3 regions of the Geodermatophilus sp. URMC 61 genome follow, and region 2 is predicted to be linked to each of the others. Evidence: predicted binding sites of a transcription regulator. Region 2 holds the regulator's gene; each other region holds the start of a gene.
The links. The regulator LexA, encoded in region 2, represses DNA repair genes until DNA is damaged. The targets are predictions, from matches to a motif close to TCGAACANNTGTTCGA.
Positions count from the first base shown of each region.

Region 1 (6,529 bases), 2.1 Mb from region 2:
CTGTGGGACGAGCTCGCCGCCACCGCGCTGGACCTCGGCCGGACCACCGATCCGGCCCGGACACCGCGACAGGTGGCCGAAGCCCTGACCGAGGCGGCCGAGCCCGGCGGCGGCGCACACCGGCCGGGCCGGCGCGCGGTCGCGGGGTCCGGGGTGGCGGCGGCGGTCACCCGGCTGGCCCGGGCCGAGGAGGCGGCCAGCTACGCCCGCCCCGGCAGCGTCCCGGCCGTCGGTCCGGAGCTGCGCGCTGACCTGGCCACCGCCCGCCGCGGGCTGCTGGCCGCGGCGCCGCGGGGTGCCCGGCTGCGCGCGCTGCTCTGGCCGCCGTCCCTGCTGACGGGGTTGCGCGCCGCCCTGCCCCGGCTCCGGTGGGGCGGCTGGACGGCGCTGCGCGACTGAAGGAGGACCCCCTCGCCCCCGCCACTCCCAGGCTGGCGGCCCCGTCCCGCGTCCCACCCTGAGCGTGCGAAGGGTGGGGAGGACGGGGTCCTTCTACTGCAGGCGCAGCAGCCGCTCGGTCAGCTCGGTCAGCGGCACGGTGAGGGTGAACCGGCCGCCCTCGGACTGCAGTCCCGCCTCGCGGACGCCGGCGGCCACCCACTCGGGGATCGCCTCGAGCAGCGTCTCGACGTCGAGGAACACCGGACCCTCACCGGGCTCGGCGTCGGACAGCGACTCCTCCTCGGCCCGGTCCGCCGCGGTCCACAGCGGGACGACGTCGTGCCCGTCGCCGTCGGTCCACGGGGCCACGCCGTCCTCGTCGCCCCAGGCCCACAGACCGCCGCCGGCGGCGAGGCCCTCCCAGACGGCGGTCGTGTCGGAATCGGTCACGGTGCCTCCTGCGGGGAGTCGGGCCACGAACGACGACAGCCGCCGTCCGGGAGGGACGGCGGCTGTCGTACGGGAGCTGCGGGCTACTGGTCGTAGCGGCGGCGGAAGCGCTCCTCGAGCCGGTTCTTCAGCGGCTGCCGGCGGACCTTGCCGCCGCGACCGCGACCACCCCGGCCGGGAGCCGCGCCGCCGGCCGGGGCGCCGGGGCCGACCTCGACGGCGCCGGTGGCCGAGCGGTAGTTCAGGACGGTGAGGGCGAGCCCACCGAAGGCGACCAGGAAGCCGAGGGCACCCAGCGGCACCGACGGGATCACCGCGCCGCCGATGAGCGCGGCCATGCCCACCACGAACAGCAGGACGCCCAGCTGCAGCTTGCGACGTGCCTTGCCGCGGCGGTCACCGGAGCGGACCGACGAGGCGAACTTGGGATCGTCATCGACGAGGGCGCGCTCGATCTGCTCCAGCAGTCGCTGCTCGTGCTCGGAGAGCGGCACGTCGACCTCCACGTGGGCCAAAGCCAAGACCCGACGGCGGTGCCCGCCGTCGGTGACACCGAGGATACGAGCCCTCCGCGGGGTGCGAAAGGCGGGCCGCGCCGGGCTCGTCGTGATCACACCGGCGGGTGGCCCACGGTGTCGGCGGGGACACGAACGGGGTCCGGTCGGAGTTCCCACCACCCGGTCGGGTGCGACCTCGTCGGGCGTGTCCCACCACGACGGGGCCGGCTCAGCGGGTGCGCTGGCCGTCGCGGTGCAGCAGCGTCGCCGGGCGGACCGCGCCGGCGCCGAACCGCCGGGCGGCGCGGTCGGCGGCCAGCTCGGCCTCCCGGCGGCCGCGCTCCCGGGCGCCCAGCTCGAGCTGGCGCGGCGTCTCCCCGGCCGGCACCAGGCGCTCGGCGCGCACGCCGACCAGCCGGATGCGGGCCCGGTCCAGGCCGAGGGCGTCGAAGAGGGCACGGGCGGTGTCGTAGAGCTCCTGCCCGACGTCGGTGGGGACGTCGAGGGTGCGGCTGCGGGTGATCGTGGCGAAGTCGGCGAAACGGACCTTGATCGTCACCGTGCGGGCCAGCCAGCCGCCCGAGCGCAACCGGCCCGCCGTCCGCTCCGCCAGCCGCAGCAGCTCGCGGTGGATGACCGCCGGGTCGTCGACGTCGGTGCCGAAGGTCTCCTCGTGCCCGGTCGACTTCTCCGGCTCGTCGGGCGTCACCCGGCGCGGGTCGCGGCCCCAGGACAGCTCGTGCAGGTGCGCACCGGCCGCCGGGCCCACCGCCCGCTGCAGCGTGCGCACCGGCACGTGCGCGAGGTCGCCGACGGTGCGCAGCCCCAGCCGCAGCAGCAGCTCCTCGGTCTTGGCGCCCACGCCCCACAGCGCGCCGACCGGCAGCGGGTGCAGGAACTGCATGACCTCCGCCGGCCGGACGACCAGCAGCCCGTCGGGCTTGGCTGCGGTGGAGGCGAGCTTGGCGACGAACTTGGTGCCGGCCACGCCGACCGAGCAGGTGATGCCCTGCTCGTCGAAGACGCGGGCACGCAGGTACTCGCCGATCTCTGCGGCATCGCCCAGCCGCCGCCCGGCGCCGGACACGTCGAGGAAGGCCTCGTCCAGGCTCAGCGGCTCCACCAGCGGGGTGATCGAGCGGAACAGCGCCATGACGGAGCGGGACACCTCGGCGTAGAGCGCCATGTCCCCCGGCAGCACCGTCGCCGTCGGGCACAGCCGCAGCGCGCGGGACGTCGGCATCGCCGCGTGCACCCCGTAGCGGCGCGCCTCGTAGGTCGCCGAGGTGACCACCCCGCGGTTGCCCGCCCCACCGACGATCACCGGCGTCCCGGCCAGCTCCGGCCGGCGGCGCACCTCGACGCTGGCGAAGAACGCGTCCATGTCGACGTGCAGCACGGTGCAGCCCGCAGCACGGGACGACGACCCCGACGACACCCGACCCCTCCCGCAGCTCGAACGCCTGTTCGACTTCCAGGAGGACGCTAACGCCCGCGCGACCCCGGGGGCACCTCGACGCGACGTCGTGACGGAGACGTTGCGGACAGCCCGTCACCGCTGGTCGAGGCGGGCGTGTGAGAGCAGGATGCGCGAGGTACAGCACCCCCGGAGGGTCGCCGGCCGGCGGCCCGGACCCGACGTGATGGGAGACCCATGGCTCTCGACGACGACGACATGACCAGCACCGAAGGTCCCGCGGACGGCGGTGCCTCCGGCACGCCCGGCGTCTCCGACGGCGGCGCGGACGGTGGCGCCGACAGCGGCGCCGGCCACGGCCCGGCCGACGGCGGCGCCGTCGGTGGCGGTTCGGACGGCGGCGCCGATGGAGGTGCGGACGGCGGGGCCGACGGCGGTGCGGACGGTGGCGCCGACAGCGGCGCCGGCCACGGCCCGGCCGACGGCGGCGCCGTCGGTGGCGGTTCGGACGGCGGCGCCGACGGTGGCGCCGACGGCGGCGCGGACGGTTCCGCCTGACCGAGGACCCCACCGCGCAGGGCCGGCCGGCCGACCGGTCGGCCCTGCGTCGGTGCACCGCTGTCGACCCGCGGGTCTTCGCCGAGGAGTACTGGGCCTGCCGGCCGCTGCTGACCCGCGCCGAGGAGACCGGCGGCTCCTTCGACGACCTGCTCGACCTCGCCGCGGTCGACGAGCTGCTGTCCCGCCGCGGGCTGCGCACCCCGTTCCTGCGGATCGCCAAGGACGGCGCGGTCGTCGACGCCAAGCGCTTCACGACCTCCGGCGGCGCCGGCGCGGAGGTCGCCGACCAGGTCTCCTCCGACGCGGTGCTGCGGCTGTTCGCCGACGGCAGCACCGTCGTCCTGCAGGGGCTGCACCGGCTCTGGCCGCCGCTGATCGAGTTCGCCGACCAGCTGGCCGCCGACCTGGGCCACCCGACGCAGGTCAACGCCTACATCACCCCGCCGTCCTCGCGCGGGTTCTCCCCGCACTACGACGTCCACGACGTGTTCGTCCTGCAGGTGGCCGGTGAGAAGCACTGGCGCATCCACGAGCCGGTGCTGACCGACCCGCTGCGCACCCAGCCGTGGAACGACCGGGCCGCCGCGGTGGCCGCCGCGGCCGAGGGCGAGCCGGTGATCGACGCGGTGCTGCGCCCCGGCGACGCCCTCTACCTGCCCCGCGGCTACCTGCACTCGGCGACCGCGCTGGGTGCGATCAGCGCGCACCTGACCGTCGGGATCCACTCGGTGACCCGCTGGGCGGCCGCGGAGAACGCGCTCGACCTGGTCCGCGGGCTCGCCGCCGAGGACCCGGAGCTGCGCCGCTCGCTGCCGCTGGGCGTGGACCTCGCCGACCCGGCCGCGGTGGCCGACGACGTCGCGACGGTCGTGACCGCGCTGAAGGGCTGGCTCGACCGCGTCGACCCCACCGAGGTCGCCGACCGGCTGCGGGCCCGCACCTGGTCGCAGGTCCGCCCGGAGCCGGTGGCGCCGCTGGCCCAGGCGACCGCGGCCGCCGCCCTCTCCCCCGACACCGTGCTGCGGCTGCGCCGGCGACTGCGCTGCCAGCTGCGCGAGGCCGCCGACGGCCGGGTGACGCTGATCGCCGGACGGCGCTCCCTCGAGCTGCCCGCCCAGACCCGGCCGGCCGTCGCCGGGCTGCTGGCCGCCGGCGAGCTGAAGGTCGCCGACCTACCGGGACTCGACGCCGCCGACCAGCTGACCCTGGCCCGCCGGCTGGTGACCGAGTCGATCGTCACCGTGCCCGGTGCGACCGCGGAGGACCATGGGCGGGGTGAGCGCACGCCCGGGAACGGATCGTGAGCCGGCCGGGCCCCGTCGCGTGACCGAGCTCGCGAGGTCACGCACGTGCACAGCACCACCGGTCACGGCCCACCCGAGCGCCGGCGAGGAGGGGACGTGACTGCTCCGGCCGACTTCTGCCGGGTCGCGGCAGCGCCGGGGCTGCCCACGGGACGACTCGACCCGGACCGCTGCTCGGTGCAGGCGCTGGTCCGCGGCGACTCCGGCGTCGCGACCGCCTCTCCGGCGCAGCGCTGGCTGCTCGTCGAGCAGCCGGGTCCGTGGGGCGTCGACGCGCTCACCCAGTCCCGCTTCGACCCGGCCGTGGCACCGCGGCTGGCGCACCGGGCGCGGGTCGAGGGCGTGCGGGTGCTGCTCGTCCGCCGTCCTGGCGACCGGCTCGCCGACTCCCAGCGACGCTGGGCCTACGTCGACGGCCGGCCCGGCGCCGAGGGCGTGTGGTGGTCGGTGCGCGACAGCGACGCCGAGCTGGTCGACGTCCCCTGGGACGGGTCGGTCGGGGCACCGGCCGATCGGCCGCTCTACCTGGTGTGCGCGCACGGCGGGCACGACGCCTGCTGCGCGCTGCGGGGGCGGCCGCTGGCCCGGACGATGCCCAGCGACGACGTCTGGGAGTGCAGCCACCTGGGCGGCTGCCGGTTCGCCAGCAACGTGCTCGTGCTGCCGCACGGCTTCTACTACGGCCAGGTGCCCGGGGACGGCACCGAGCTGGTCGAGGCGCACACCGGGGGCCGGGTCGCGCTGCCCTGGCTGCGCGGTCGCTCCGGCCTGCCCGCGCCGGTGCAGGCGGCCCAGCACACCGCCCGGGCGCAGCTGTCACTGCTCGGGGTCGACGACCTGCTGCCGCGCGACGTGCGCCGGCTGACCCCGGCCGGCGTCGAGGTCGAGCGGTGGGTGGTCACCCTCGCCGGGCCGGACGGCGACGTGGTCACCGAGGTGGAGAGCCGTCCGTCGGAGGAGACGGCGCCGCTCACCTGCCGGGCGGTGCACGCCGCGCACAGCCGCACCTGGCACGTACTGCTGCTCGACGGCGTCTGAGTCCCCGGGCGTCAGGGCACGGCGCCGGCCGGGACGGGCCCGAGAGCGCCGTGCGTCAGCAGCGTGTCGTACACCGACGTCGCCAGGGCCCCGATCCGGTCCTCGTCGGGCCTGCTGTTCAGGCCCACGGCGACGACGAGCCCGGACTCCGGGAAGTAGGCGTGGAGGAACCGGAACCCCATGGTCTCCCCCTCGTAGAACCAGAACGTGCCCAGGTCGTCGGTCATCTGGGCGACCCCCAGGCCGAACCCCCTGGGGTCCTCCGGCGACGTCGCCTCGATGGGCTCCCCCGTCGCCGTCGACACCAGGCTCAGCAGCTCGGCCTGCTGCTGCGGCGGCAGCAGCCAACCCCCGTACAGCACGCGTGCCCACAACGTCATGTCGGCCGTCGTGCTCAGGATGGCGCCGGCGCCCCGCGCCCAGGACAGGCTGTCCCGGCTGACGTCCTCTCCCTCCAGCGGACCCATTCCGGGCTCGGTGGTGCGGGCGTAGTAGCCGGCCGGCATGCGGCCGGCGATCCCCGGGGGGTAGAGGTGGGAGCGGTAGTACGTGTCCGCCAAGCCCAGCGGCACCAGGAGCCGGGCGGACAGCTGGGCCGCGTAGCCGGTGCCGGTCACCCGCTCGACGATCATCTCGGCGAGCACGTAGTTGGTGTTCGAGTAGCTGTACCCGGAGGTGGCCGGGGCGCCGACCACGTAGTCGACCAGCTCCGCCGCGGTGAACTGCCGGAGCGGGTCGGCGGCGTAGTCGGCGTCGAAGGCCGGCTGGTCGTCGTAGGTCGGGATGCCGCTGGTCATGTCGAGCAGGCGCCGGATGGTGACCTCGCCCCACTGCGGGTACTCCGGCAGCCACCGGCTGAGCGGATCGTCGATCGAGAGGCG
Region 1 covers NZ_JBRFHZ010000002.1:861,991-868,519, reverse strand. Annotated here, with positions in the region: gene ACU610_RS04105 (transglutaminase-like domain-containing protein) at 1-399, shown strand, start outside; gene ACU610_RS04100 (hypothetical protein) at 493-831, opposite strand; gene ACU610_RS04095 (DUF3040 domain-containing protein) at 915-1,325, opposite strand; gene dinB (DNA polymerase IV) at 1,558-2,727, opposite strand; gene ACU610_RS04085 (hypothetical protein) at 3,004-3,303, shown strand; gene ACU610_RS04080 (cupin domain-containing protein) at 3,612-4,610, shown strand; gene ACU610_RS04075 (sucrase ferredoxin) at 4,707-5,648, shown strand; gene ACU610_RS04070 (serine hydrolase domain-containing protein) at 5,660-6,529, opposite strand, start outside.
Region 1: the regulator LexA is predicted to act here: its motif matches at 2,784-2,799, upstream of dinB (DNA polymerase IV).

Region 2 (6,529 bases):
GGGACATCCGGTGGACGCCGTGGGGAGGACCTGAGGATCGGCCTGTGGACGGCCTTACAACGGTGCAACTACTAGATGTAGGGGAACCCTAGGTCCGGCCCCACTAGATCTGCAAGCCGAACACCAGGCGCGTCGTCCGTCGAGATGACTTCCTGACCACCCGCGCGCACCCGTCACACGCGCCCCGGGACACGCCGGGGAACGCGCTGCAGCGCTCGCGCGAGACGCCGGTCGGGTGTGGGGAACGACCGACCCGAGCCCCCTCGGAGGAACCGCGGGCCGGGCGTGCGGCGCCGGGCGCAGAGGTGCCGTGCGGGGTGCGGAGAGGCACCTGCCTCAGGCGCGGACGGCCTCGCCGGGCCGCACGAGACGGGGGCTGGACACACGGTCGCCGAGCCGCAGGGGGCGGGTCAGGCAGTCGGCCTCGGCCGCGCGTGGCATGAGCACCGTCGCGTCACCCGGCGCCGGGCCCGAAGCCTGCTCCGGCTGTTCCGGCTGCTCCGACGCGTCCGCCGCCCGGTGACGCCCGACCCGGTGCCGGCCGGCAGCCACACCCGCGGGGACGGCGGGTTGCTCGGCGGTCACGTCGCCACCGTGACGGCGGCGGCAGGCGGGCGGAGCCGACACAGGGAGGACGCCCGCCACCCGCTGCTCACGGGCGGCGGCCTCGCTCAGCGACAGCAGCGGGACGGCCGAGGCGCCCGGCAGCAGCTCCTCACCGAGGTTCACGAAGGGGTTGATCCCGCCGTCCGGTACCAGCACCTGCGCCGGGCGGGTCTCCGACAGGCGCACCCCGGCCAGGTCGGTCCAGGTGTCACGGTCGACGCCGGCGACGGCCACACGCACCCACACCTGGCACGCACCCTGACCGTCGTGCCGCCAGCCCAGCAGCGACCCCGGCCACCAGGCGCCTTCGACGAACACCTCGCAGCGCTGCGACTGCTGCGTGAAGACGGCGGCCCGGTTGCCTGAGATCGCTGACACGGAGCTGACGGTAAGTCGCCTTTCAGCGACAGAGCGTCAGCGACTCGGCTCGACGGATTGACGAACATCGCCGCCGGCTCTTGTCGCTCCTCGACCGCCCCCTCGAGTGACCGGTGACCGTGCGCCGCTCAGGGGAGCTCGAGGACCTGGCCGGGGACCAGGGCGGAACCCTCCAGGTCGTTGAGCTCCTCGATGGCGTCGACCACCGTGCGCACGTCCTGGTCGGCCCCGGCGAGCTCCCCGGCGATCGACCACACCGTGTCGCCGGGCTCCACCACCACACTCCGCTCCCCGGCCAACTGCAGCCCACCGCCGTCCGCGCCCCGCACGAGCGGGGCGACGACCGAGCCGAGTGCGACGGCACCACCGAGGGCCAGGACGAGCGCCAGTCGGCGCCCCCGGCGGGTCAGGCGCAGCCGCGGGCCGGCAGCGCGCCCGGGGACGGCGCGACCGCCGCGCACCGCGCCGGCCGGCACTGGGCGGAACACGGCGGGACGGGCACCCGAGGAGGTCGACTCCCGGCGGGCCGGAGCCCGGCCCGCACCCCGGGCCGGAGGAGCCGGGTCCGCGGGCCGCGGCTCCGGACCCGCGGGGCGGTCGGGCACCGGCCGCAGGTGACCGGCGACCCGAGGACCGGTGCCGGCCAGACTCGTCACAACAGGCGTCCGCGAGGAGCGCCCGGGCACAGCCCCCGGCCGGCCCGCGAGACCGCCGTCCAGCGCCCCGAGCAACGGCCGCCAGGGGACCTGGACCGCCGCGTCGAACTCCAGCACGGCCTGCCGCACGCTCGCCATGACCTCTCCTCTCCGTCGACCGGACACCGATCGAACGCACGTTCGATCGAACGTCTGTGCGGTGTCTACCGCATCCCGGTGACGTGGTCGACCCGACACCGCACACGCGCGCTTCGAACACACGTTTGAAGTAACGACGCCGAAGCGCTACGGTCCGGAGCAGCACCCGTCCGCCGTCGCCGCGAGGTCGCCGGCGGGGCCGGGGCCGACAGCGCTCCGAGCTGGCGGAGCCGGCCCGGACCGGCTCCCCGGGCGGGCGCAGGACGACAGGGCCGTGGCGACACGGCCGGCGAGGAGGAGACGTGGCGGGCACGAGCGGGACGTCGGGCAGCGGTGTCCGGGGCGGAGGCGGCTCGTCGCGGCGCGCGTCCGGGAGCCGGACCGCAGCACCGCAGGTGGCCGAGACGGCCTCGGTGCGCCCCTTCCCCGACCGGGGGGAGAGCGGCGACGGGCTCACCCAGCGACAGCGGCGGGTCCTCGAGGTGATCCGCGACTCGATCGAGCGGCGCGGCTACCCGCCCTCGGTGCGGGAGATCGGCGAGGCCGTGGGGCTGTCGTCGGCCTCGTCGGTGGCCCACCAGCTCAGCGTGCTGCAGAAGAAGGGCTGGCTGCGCCGCGACCCCAACCGCCCGCGGGCCCTCGACGTCCGCCTGCCCGGCGACACCCCCGGCGCGCCCGCGCCCACGGTCGTGGCCCCCGCCGCTGCCGAGGACACGCCCGCCCCCACCTACGTCCCGCTCGTCGGCCGGATCGCCGCCGGTGGGCCCGTGCTGGCGGAGCAGGCGGTCGAGGACGTCTTCCCACTCCCCCGCGAACTGGTCGGCGAGGGCACGCTCTTCATGCTCAAGGTCACCGGTGACTCGATGGTCGAGGCGGCCATCTGCGACGGTGACTGGGTCGTCGTGCGCCAGCAGCCGACCGCGGAGAACGGCGAGATCGTCGCTGCCATGATCGACGGCGAGGCGACGGTGAAGACCTACAAGCGGCGCGACGGGCACGTGTGGCTGCTGCCGCACAACCCCGCGTACGAGCCCATCCCCGGCGACGACGCCACCGTGCTCGGCCGCGTCGTCACGGTGCTCCGCCGGGTCTGACCCCGTCCCGCCGGCGCCGCGACCACCGCGCCGGCGGCCGGGCGTACCACCGTGCCCGTCGGGCGCCGACCGGCGGGCACGCGGGCGCGGGCGGAGCGCCCGAGCACGGAGCGAGGTCTCAGTCGCGCCGGCGCACGAGCTTGCCCCCGAGCCAGACGAGCACGCCGGCCACGACGGCGGCAGCGACCGCCGCCGCCACCGGAGGTGGTCCGCCGTCGCCGGACAGCAGGCCGGCGACCGTGCCCTCCGCGGGCGCCGCCTCCGACGAGCGCGCCGCCGGGGCCGGCAGCGGCACCACCGTGACGTCGCTGGGGAGTCCCTCCCCCGCGACGACGAGCGCCGAGGAGTCCCCGGTGAAGCTGATCGCCTCGCCCTGGGCCGCCTCGGGCAGGGCGACCCGGCGCGGCTCCCCCGCCAGCGCACCGGCCACGTCCGAGCCGGTCAGCTGCCAGACGTAGGCGTCGGTGTAGGTGCGCAGCGCGATCCAGCGCTCGTCGGGCGAGACGGCGCCGCCGGTGACCATGAGCTGACCGGCGCGGCCGACCGGGCCGCCCGGCGTCCCGGTCAGCACGAACTCCACCCCACCGACCTCGGTGAGGCCGACGGTGCCTTCCTCGACGAGCGCCGACACCGGGCGGAACACCTCGCTGGCGCCCAGCACCTCCTTGGTCACCAGGTACGGCGTCCCGTCGGGGGCCAGCAGCAACGCCTCGACGTCCCGCGGGCCCTCGGGGTACGCCAGCCGGTAGACCGAGCTGCTGCCGTCGGCGTGCAGGGCCAGCAGGGCGACCGTCGGCCGGGTGCTGGTGTTGTCGCCGGTGTCGGCGAGCCAGACGGTCCCGTCGACGGCCAGCGCCATGTCCTCGGGGTCATAGGGGTCCACCGCCGCGGAGTGCACGGTGACCACCGCACAGGTCCCGTCGAGCACGTAGACGTCGAGCGAGTCGCCGCCGTCGTTGTGCACCAGCATCCGGTCGCCCACCTCGACCAACCCCGAGACCTCGGGCAGCCGGGGGTCGGTGAGCTGGCAGCGCGTCGCGGGTGTGGCCGGGTCGGCCGGCGCGGCGGACGCGGGCAGGGCGGGGCCGAGGGCGAGCGTCAGCGCGAGACCGGTCCCGGCCGCCAGACGTCGCCTCCTGGCCCCGCTACGCGGACGACCGGCCAGCTCGGGCACTGACCCAGCGTGACACCAGGACCGTGTCGAGCAGGTGAACCACGCCCAACAGCAGGATGCCGACCGCCGCCCCGACCACGGCATCGGTGACCCAGTGGAAGTCCAGGGACACCATGGCCACGCCGGTGGCCACCGGGCCGACGACGCTGAGCACCCGGGCGGTCTGCTGCACCCACCCGGCGAGCCGGTACTGCACCACCTGCCACCGGGCCACCCCCCACATGAGCACGGCGTTGGCGACGTGCCCGGAGGGGTAGGAGGCGCCGTCCCGGTGGAAGAACGACCCGGGGTAGGCCGGCGCCGTCCGGCCGGTCCCGAACTTGAACGAGTAGACGACGACGGTGAGCAGACCCAGCGCCAGCAGCACCCGCAGCAGCGGGACGACGGTGCGGAACCGCCACGCGAGGTAGCCGACCAGCCCGGCCAGGACGATGAGGATGAAGCCGCGCCCACCGAGCTGGGTCACCGCCCACACCGGCCAGTAGGCGGCCGAGCCCTGCAGGTCCCAGCCGCTGACCACCTCGGAGACCCGCAGGTCCATCCGCTCGAGCACGCCGCGGCTGAGCAGGTCGACGGTGACCACCACGGTCACCACCAGGGCAGCGCCCAGGAGCCACCGCGGCGGGCGGCCGACGCGGACGTCGGCGACGTCCGGCGGGGAGGCCCCGGGACGCCGCCGCACCGCGCCGCTGGTCACGCCGGCCACGGTACCGGGCCGTGACCTGACCGTGACCTCGCTCGGCCGGAGGAGGTGTCAGGCGACCGGCGCCGCGAACCCCTCGAGTGCGGCGGCCAGGCCGCCGTCCACCCGGGCGGTGAGCCGGGTGCCCCCGGCCTCGTGGGTCTCGTTGAGCACCTCGCCGTCCCGGTGCACCCGGGCGACCAGGTCGCCGCGGTCGTAGGGCACCAGCACGTCGACCTCGACGTCGGGGTGCGGCAGGCGGGCGGCCACGATCTCGCGCAGCTGCTCGATGCCGGCGCCCGTGCGGGCCGAGACCCACACCGCGCCGGGCAGGGTCCGGCGCAGGGTGAGGACGTCGTCCTCGCTCATCGCGTCCACCTTGTTGACGACGATGAGCTCCGGAACGGCCGCGGCGTCGATCTCACCGAGCACCACGCGCACCGCCTCGATCTGCCCCAGGGGGTCGGGGTCGGAGCCGTCGACGACGTGCAGGAGCAGGTCGGCGGCGGCCACCTCCTCCAGCGTCGAGCGGAACGCGTCGACCAGCTGGTGCGGCAGGTGCCGCACGAAGCCGACGGTGTCGGTGAGCGTGTACTCGCGGCCGTCGGGGCCCTGTGCCCGGCGCACCGTCGGGTCCAGGGTGGCGAACAGCGCGTTCTCCACCAGCACGCCGGCACCGGTCAGCCGGTTGAGCAGGCTGGACTTGCCGGCGTTGGTGTACCCGGCGATCGCCACGCTCGGCACGGCGTTGCGCCCGCGGGCCGAGCGCTGGGTCGCCCGGGCGGTCGCCATGCCGGCGATCTCCCGGCGCAGTTTGCTGACCCGCGCGCGGATCCGCCGCCGGTCGGTCTCGATCTTGGTCTCACCGGGGCCGCGGGTACCGATACCGCCACCGCCGGCGACGCGGCCACCGGCCTGCCGGGACAGCGACTCACCCCAGCCGCGCAGCCGCGGCAGCATGTACTGCATCTGGGCCAGCTCGACCTGCGCCTTGCCCTCCCGGCTGGAGGCGTGCTGGGCGAAGATGTCGAGGATCAGCGCGGTCCGGTCGACGACCTTGACCTTGAGGATCTTCTCCAGCGCGTTGAGCTGGCCCGGGGTCAGCTCACCGTCGCAGATCACGGTGTCGGCGCCGGCGGCCGCGACGATGTCACGGATCTCGGTGGCCTTGCCCGACCCAACGTAGGTGCCGGCGTCGGGCTTGTCGCGCCGCTGGCTCACCGCCTCCAGGACCTGCGAGCCCGCGGTCTCGGCCAGCGCGGCCAGCTCGGCCAGCGAGCGGTCGGCGTCGGCCTGGGTGCCCTCGGTCCAGACCCCGACCAGCACGACGCGCTCGAGGCGCAGCCGGCGGTACTCGACCTCGGTGATGTCCGCGAGCTCGGTGGACAGGCCGGCGACGCGGCGCAGCGCACCGCGGGCCTCGAGCGCGTAGGAGCCGGTCGTGTCGTCCGGCTCGTCCCATCCCGCGTCGGGACGGGCTGCCTCCTCGGCGGGCGCGGGCGCGGCCCGCAGGGCGCGCTCCTCGGTCTGGGCGAACACGGCGCGGTCCTGTGCTGTCGTCATCGTCTCCAGCGTGGCAGACCCCAGCACCTGGGGCACGTGAGTTGTCATCGACCGGAACAACACCGCGGCCGCGGCGGACCATCCCGGCACGCGTGTCCGGGTTCCCACCGGGTACGGCGGGGGGGCGACGACCGACACTCCGAGGAGGCTCGACATGAGCGAGACGGGCAGCAGCGCCGCTGGGACGAACGAGGAGCTCGACGATCCGGGCCGTGACCCCAAGGGCCTCAACCCGCCG
Region 2 covers NZ_JBRFHZ010000002.1:2,917,882-2,924,410, forward strand. Annotated here, with positions in the region: gene ACU610_RS13540 (hypothetical protein) at 337-984, opposite strand; gene ACU610_RS13545 (LysM peptidoglycan-binding domain-containing protein) at 1,113-1,778, opposite strand; gene lexA (transcriptional repressor LexA) at 2,174-2,872, shown strand; gene ACU610_RS13555 (hypothetical protein) at 2,991-4,046, opposite strand; gene ACU610_RS13560 (phosphatase PAP2 family protein) at 4,018-4,743, opposite strand; gene hflX (GTPase HflX) at 4,801-6,291, opposite strand; gene ACU610_RS13570 (hypothetical protein) at 6,446-6,529, shown strand, end outside.

Region 3 (6,529 bases), 1.5 Mb from region 2:
CGCGCCATCGTGGAGGAGCCGGCGGTGTCCCAGGACCACCTGGTGTGCACGTGGTTGTCCGGTGGTCGCATCACCTGTGGATCCTCCTCCACCCTCCCCAGGGTCCGCGCGGCGACCGGTCCTGTCGCCCGTTCTGCCTACTGTCGGGAGCCATGAGCACCGCCGCGCCGTCCGCCGACCTCGCCACCGAGGCCCTCGAGGTCCTCCGCGAGCTGACCGGCCGCCCCGACGCGGTCTTCCGCGAGGGGCAGGACGCCGCCGTCGCCGCGCTGGTCGAGCGCTCCGAGCGCGCCCTGGTCGTACAGCGCACCGGTTGGGGCAAGTCGGCGGTCTACTTCGTCTCCACCGCGCTGCTGCGCCGCCGCGGCGCCGGGCCCACCCTGCTGGTCAGCCCGCTGCTCGCGCTGATGCGCGACCAGGTCGCGGCCGCGGCCCGCGCCGGCATCCGCGCCGTCGAGATCTCCAGCGCGAACGCCACCGAGTGGGACGACGTCGCCGCCGCCCTGGCCGCCGACGAGGTCGACGTCCTGCTGGTCTCCCCGGAGCGGCTGACCAACCCGCGCTTCCGCGAGGAGCAGCTGCCCGGGCTGGTGGCCCGCTGCGGCCTGCTCGTCGTCGACGAGGCGCACTGCGTCTCCGACTGGGGCCACGACTTCCGGCCCGACTACCGCCGCATCCGCGACCTGCTCGGCACGCTCCCCGCCGGGACACCGGTGCTCGCGACCACCGCGACGGCCAACGAGCGGGTCGTCGCCGACGTCGCCGAGCAGCTCGGCGCCGGCGGCGTGGGGGTGACGACGGTGCGCGGCCCCCTGGCACGCGACTCGCTGCGCCTCGGCGTGCTCCGGCTGCCCACCGACCGGGCGCGCCTGGCCTGGCTGGCCGCCCACCTCGGCGACCTGCCGGGCAGCGGCATCGTCTACACGCTCACCGTGGCCGCGGCCGAGGAGACCGCCGCGCTGCTGCGCGACGCCGGCCACGAGGTGCGCGCCTACACCGGCCGGCTGGACGACGCCGACCGGCGCGACGCGGAGGAGGCGCTGCGGGAGAACCGGGTCAAGGCGCTGGTCGCCACCTCGGCGCTCGGCATGGGCTTCGACAAGCCCGACCTCGGCTTCGTCGTCCACCTGGGGGCGCCGTCGTCGCCGGTCAGCTACTACCAGCAGGTGGGCCGCGCCGGACGCGCCGTCGAGCACGCCGACGTGCTGCTGCTGCCCGGCCCCGAGGACATCGCGATCTGGCAGTGGTTCGCCACCTCCTCCATGCCGCGGGAGGACCACGCCGCCGCGGTGCTCGCCGCGATGGCCGACGGCAGGGCGTGGTCGGTGGCCCGGCTGGAGACGGTGGCCGACGTCCGCCGCTCCCGGCTCGAGCTGCTGCTCAAGGTGCTCGCGGTGGACGGCGCGGTCGAGCGGGTGCAGGGCGGCTGGCGGTCCACCGGCCGGCCGTGGGTCTATGACGCCGACCGCTACGCCCGGGTGACCCGCACCCGCGAGGCCGAGCAGCGGGCGATGATCGCGTACGCGAAGCCGGTCGACGAGGCGCGGTGCCGGATGGCCTACCTGCAGGAGGCTCTCGACGACCCCACCGCCGCACCCTGCGGTCGCTGCGACGTCTGCGCCGGCCCCTGGTACTCGACCGAGGTCCCCGAGGGGGCGGCCCAGGCCGCCTCTGCCGCCCTCGACCGGCCCGGCGTCGAGCTGGCGCCGCGCGCCCAGTGGCCCACCGGCGCCGACCGCCTCGGCGTCGAGGTCAAGGGGAAGATCGCGCAGGGTGAGCAGCTCGACCCGGGCCGGGCCGTCGCCCGGCTCACCGACCTGGGCTGGGGGCAGCGGCTGCGCACCCTGCTGGGGGACGACGGCGTCGGCGGCGTGGTCGACCTCGAGGCACCGGGGCTGGAGGAGGACCCGGACGCCGCCTTCGACGTGCCGGTGCGGCGGACGCCCTCCGACGTCCCGCCGGACGAGGAGCTGCTGCGGGCCTGCGCGCGGGTGCTGGCCGCCTGGGACTGGGCCGAGCGCCCCGCCGCGGTGGTCGCCGTGCCCTCCCGCCGCCGTCCCGGGCTGGTCACCGGGCTGGCGCAGGGATTGGCGGGGCTGGGCCGGCTGCCCTACCTCGGGGAGCTCTCCCTCGCGCACGGCGGGCCGACCGGGCAGGCCGGCGGCAACAGCGCCTTCCGGCTGGCGGGGGTGTGGCAGCGGCTCGTCGTCGGTCCGGAGCTGCGCGAGCGGCTGGCCCACCTGGGCCCGGTGCCGCTGCTGCTGGTCGACGACCTCGCCGACTCACGCTGGACCATGACCGTCGCCGGCCGCGAGCTGCGGCTGGCCGGCGCCTCCCGCGTCCTGCCCTTCGCCCTCGCCCTCACCGCCTGAAGGAAGGACCCCGTCCTCCCCACCCTTCGCAGGCTCAGGGCGGGACCCGGGACGGGGCCGCCTCTGCCCCCGCCACTCGCAGGCTCGCGGCGGGACCCTGCAGAGGGGCCGCCCGTCCTCCCCACCCTTCGCAGGCTCAGGGCGGGACCCGGGACGGGGCCGCCTCTGCCCCCGCCACTCGCAGGGTCGCGGCGGACCCGGGGCGGGCCATCTCCTGGCCGAGTCGTTGGCGTCTTCCACTCGTACACGCGTTCGATCCGGCGTAGCCTCCGCCCATGTCGATCGCACACCAGCCGTCGATGTGGGACCTCGCCGAGGAGGCCACGCTCGGGCCGCTCGCGGTCACGCGGCACCACCTCGGCCGCGCCGCCTGGGTCGATCACCTGCCCGGCTGGGTCCAGGGGTCCGACGAGGTGCTCGAGGTGCTGCTCGGGGACATCGGCTGGCGGGCGGACCGTCGGCAGATGTACGAGCGCGAGGTCGCCGTCCCCCGCCTGCTGCGGTGGTACGGCGGCGACGAGCCGATGCCGCACCCGTTGCTGACCGAGGCGCGGGATGCACTCGACGCGCACTACGGCCCGGAGCTCGGCGAGCCGTTCGTCAGCGCCGGCATGTGCCTCTACCGCGACGGTCGCGACAGCGTGGCCTGGCACGGCGACCGGATCGGTCGCGGGCGGAGTGCCGACACGATGGTCGCGATCGTGTCGTTCGGGTCGCCGCGACCGCTGCTGCTCCGCCCGGTCGGCGGCGGGGAGAGCCTCCGGTTCCCCCTGGGCCACGGGGACCTGGTCGTCATGGGCGGCTCCTGCCAGCGGACGTGGGAGCACTGCATCCCAAAGACCACCAAGCCCGTCGGGCCGCGGGTCAGCGTCCAGTTCCGTCCCCGGGGCGTCGCCTGAGCGGTGTGACGCAGGCCACGGACACGGAAGGAAGTGATCGCAGGGAGGCCGCGTTGCACCCGCACGCCGGGACACCGCAGCCCACACCGTCCGGTTTCCAGCCCCCGGCTCCATGACGAGGAGCCCGGATGCGGCGGGAAGCAGACGAGGGCTCGCGGCGTCGTCACCGGCACCGGGTCGCGAGACCACCGCGCGCCCCCACCACCCGCCCTGTGACGCAGGGTGCGGCCGGATGCGGAAGCAGAGCGTGGCGGACGACGTTGACCCGGACGTCCTGAGGCACGGCCCCTCAGCCGGTCCGACGGACACAGGTGCCCCTGGGCGCAGGGTCACCGACCGGGAGGGCAGCCCCTCCGCGGACCCCCCTGCAGGGGGCCCCGCGGGTGGTGTACTGTTCCTCCTGCACCGAGCGAGAACGGACCGGGCCGCAAGCCTGGGAAACCGCCGGACAAACCCCCGAGGTTTGACCGCTGCGGAGCGCGGTGTACAGTGGAGATACCGCCTCGGACGAAGGCCGAAAAGGCTGGAGTGCGAGCGCGTCCGCTCCTTGAGAACTCAACAGCGTGCCGAAAGTCAGTGCCATAGTATCAACCCCTTTGTGGGTTTCTTTGGGTTGAGATTGATCGAGAGCGTCCGGTTCTCGGTTCTCGGCCGGGTTTCAGGCATCTACGGAGAGTTTGATCCTGGCTCAGGACGAACGCTGGCGGCGTGCTTAACACATGCAAGTCGAACGGGGCTCATCGCTTCGGTGGTGGGTTCAGTGGCGAACGGGTGAGTAACACGTGGGCAACCTGCCCTCGGCTCTGGGATAACTCCAAGAAATTGGGGCTAATACCGGATGGGCACCGCTGGCCGCATGGTCGGTGGTGAAAAGGGTTTCCGGCCGAGGATGGGCCCGCGGCCTATCAGCTTGTTGGTGGGGTAGTGGCCTACCAAGGCGACGACGGGTAGCCGGCCTGAGAGGGTGACCGGCCACACTGGGACTGAGACACGGCCCAGACTCCTACGGGAGGCAGCAGTGGGGAATATTGCGCAATGGGCGGAAGCCTGACGCAGCGACGCCGCGTGGGGGATGACGGCCTTCGGGTTGTAAACCTCTTTCAGCAGGGACGAAGCCTCACGGTGACGGTACCTGCAGAAGAAGCACCGGCCAACTACGTGCCAGCAGCCGCGGTAATACGTAGGGTGCAAGCGTTGTCCGGAATTATTGGGCGTAAAGAGCTCGTAGGCGGTTGGTCGCGTCGGCTGTGAAAACCCGGAGCTCAACTCCGGGCCTGCAGTCGATACGGGCCGACTCGAGTGGTGCAGGGGAGACTGGAATTCCTGGTGTAGCGGTGAAATGCGCAGATATCAGGAGGAACACCGGTGGCGAAGGCGGGTCTCTGGGCACCAACTGACGCTGAGGAGCGAAAGCGTGGGGAGCGAACAGGATTAGATACCCTGGTAGTCCACGCCGTAAACGTTGGGCGCTAGGTGTGGGGGCCATTCCACGGTCTCCGTGCCGCAGCTAACGCATTAAGCGCCCCGCCTGGGGAGTACGGCCGCAAGGCTAAAACTCAAAGGAATTGACGGGGGCCCGCACAAGCGGCGGAGCATGTTGCTTAATTCGATGCAACGCGAAGAACCTTACCTAGGCTTGACATGCACGGAAAAGCGGCAGAGATGTCGTGTCCTTCGGGGTCGTGCACAGGTGGTGCATGGTTGTCGTCAGCTCGTGTCGTGAGATGTTGGGTTAAGTCCCGCAACGAGCGCAACCCTCGTTCCATGTTGCCAGCACGTGATGGTGGGGACTCATGGGAGACTGCCGGGGTCAACTCGGAGGAAGGTGGGGATGACGTCAAATCATCATGCCCCTTATGTCTAGGGCTGCAAACATGCTACAATGGCCGGTACAAAGGGCTGCGATACCGCGAGGTGGAGCGAATCCCAAAAAGCCGGTCTCAGTTCGGATTGGGGTCTGCAACTCGACCCCATGAAGTTGGAGTCGCTAGTAATCGCAGATCAGCAACGCTGCGGTGAATACGTTCCCGGGCCTTGTACACACCGCCCGTCACGTCACGAAAGTCGGTAACGCCCGAAGCCGGTGGCCCAACCCCGTGTGGGAGGGAGCCGTCGAAGGCGGGATCGGCGATTGGGACGAAGTCGTAACAAGGTAGCCGTACCGGAAGGTGCGGCTGGATCACCTCCTTTCTAAGGAGCACCGGCCGCCACGTGCGCGTGGTGGTGCAGAGCTGTGCTCGGACCGTGATGGTTCTCCGCTTCCGGAGGGCCGCGGGTGTTCGGGGCAGTGCTCGAGGGTGGAACGCTGACCAGTTCGGCCGGCAGCCGGTGGCTGCTCCCAGTACGGCGGTTCCCCCTGGAGGGGCCGTGTGGAACGGGGCGGACCGCGGGAGGGCCGGTCGTAGGCACGCTGTTGGGTCCTGAGGGAGCGGACCCCTGGGTCGGGTCGGGCGCCGTGCGCTCGGGTCGGGGTGGGGGTGGGTTGTCTCGGTCGGGGCCGTTCGGGTCCTCGTACCACTCATCGTCCGTGCGCGTTGGCGCCGGGGGTGGGGTTCGGCGGGGCGGTGTCCGGATGGTGGCCGGTTGGTCGTTGAGAACTGCACAGTGGACGCGAGCATCTTTGATTGCAGGCCCGCGCAGACCCGGTTCGGTGTCGATGGTGTCCTCCCGTGGGAGGGCCGGTCGGTGCCGGTGGGTGTGGGTGGGGTGTGTTGTTGTTGTGTGGCCAAGTTGTTAAGGGCACACGGTGGATGCCTGGGCACCAGGAGCCGATGAAGGACGTAGGAGGCTGCGATAAGCCTCGGGGAGCTGCCAACCGAGCGTTGATCCGAGGATGTCCGAATGGGGGAACCCCGCACCAGTCATGTGGTGTGACCCGCGCCTGAACACATAGGGCGTGTGGAGGGAACGTGGGGAAGTGAAACATCTCAGTACCCACAGGAGAAGAAAACAACCGTGATTCCGTGAGTAGTGGCGAGCGAAAGCGGAGGAGGCTAAACCGTTTCCATGTGAGACCCGGCAGGGGTTGTGGAAGCGGGGTCGTGGGACCGTCCGCGTCAGTCTGCCGGCTGACGAGGGAGTGAGCAAGTGTGGTCGTTAGTGGAAGGCCTCTGGAAGGGGTCGCCGCAGAGGGTGAGAGCCCCGTACACGAAAACGCCGCACCTCCCGGACGTGTTTCCCAAGTAGCACCGAGCCCGTGGAATTCGGTGTGAATCCGGCGGGACCACCCGCTAAGCCTGAATACTCCCTGGTGACCGA
Region 3 covers NZ_JBRFHZ010000002.1:4,397,135-4,403,663, forward strand. Annotated here, with positions in the region: gene ACU610_RS20575 (PHP domain-containing protein) at 1-71, opposite strand, end outside; gene ACU610_RS20580 (DEAD/DEAH box helicase) at 153-2,372, shown strand; gene ACU610_RS20585 (alpha-ketoglutarate-dependent dioxygenase AlkB) at 2,648-3,271, shown strand; rRNA gene ACU610_RS20590 (16S ribosomal RNA) at 3,937-5,461, shown strand; rRNA gene ACU610_RS20595 (23S ribosomal RNA) at 5,995-6,529, shown strand, end outside.
Region 3: the regulator LexA is predicted to act here: its motif matches at 2,613-2,628, upstream of ACU610_RS20585 (alpha-ketoglutarate-dependent dioxygenase AlkB).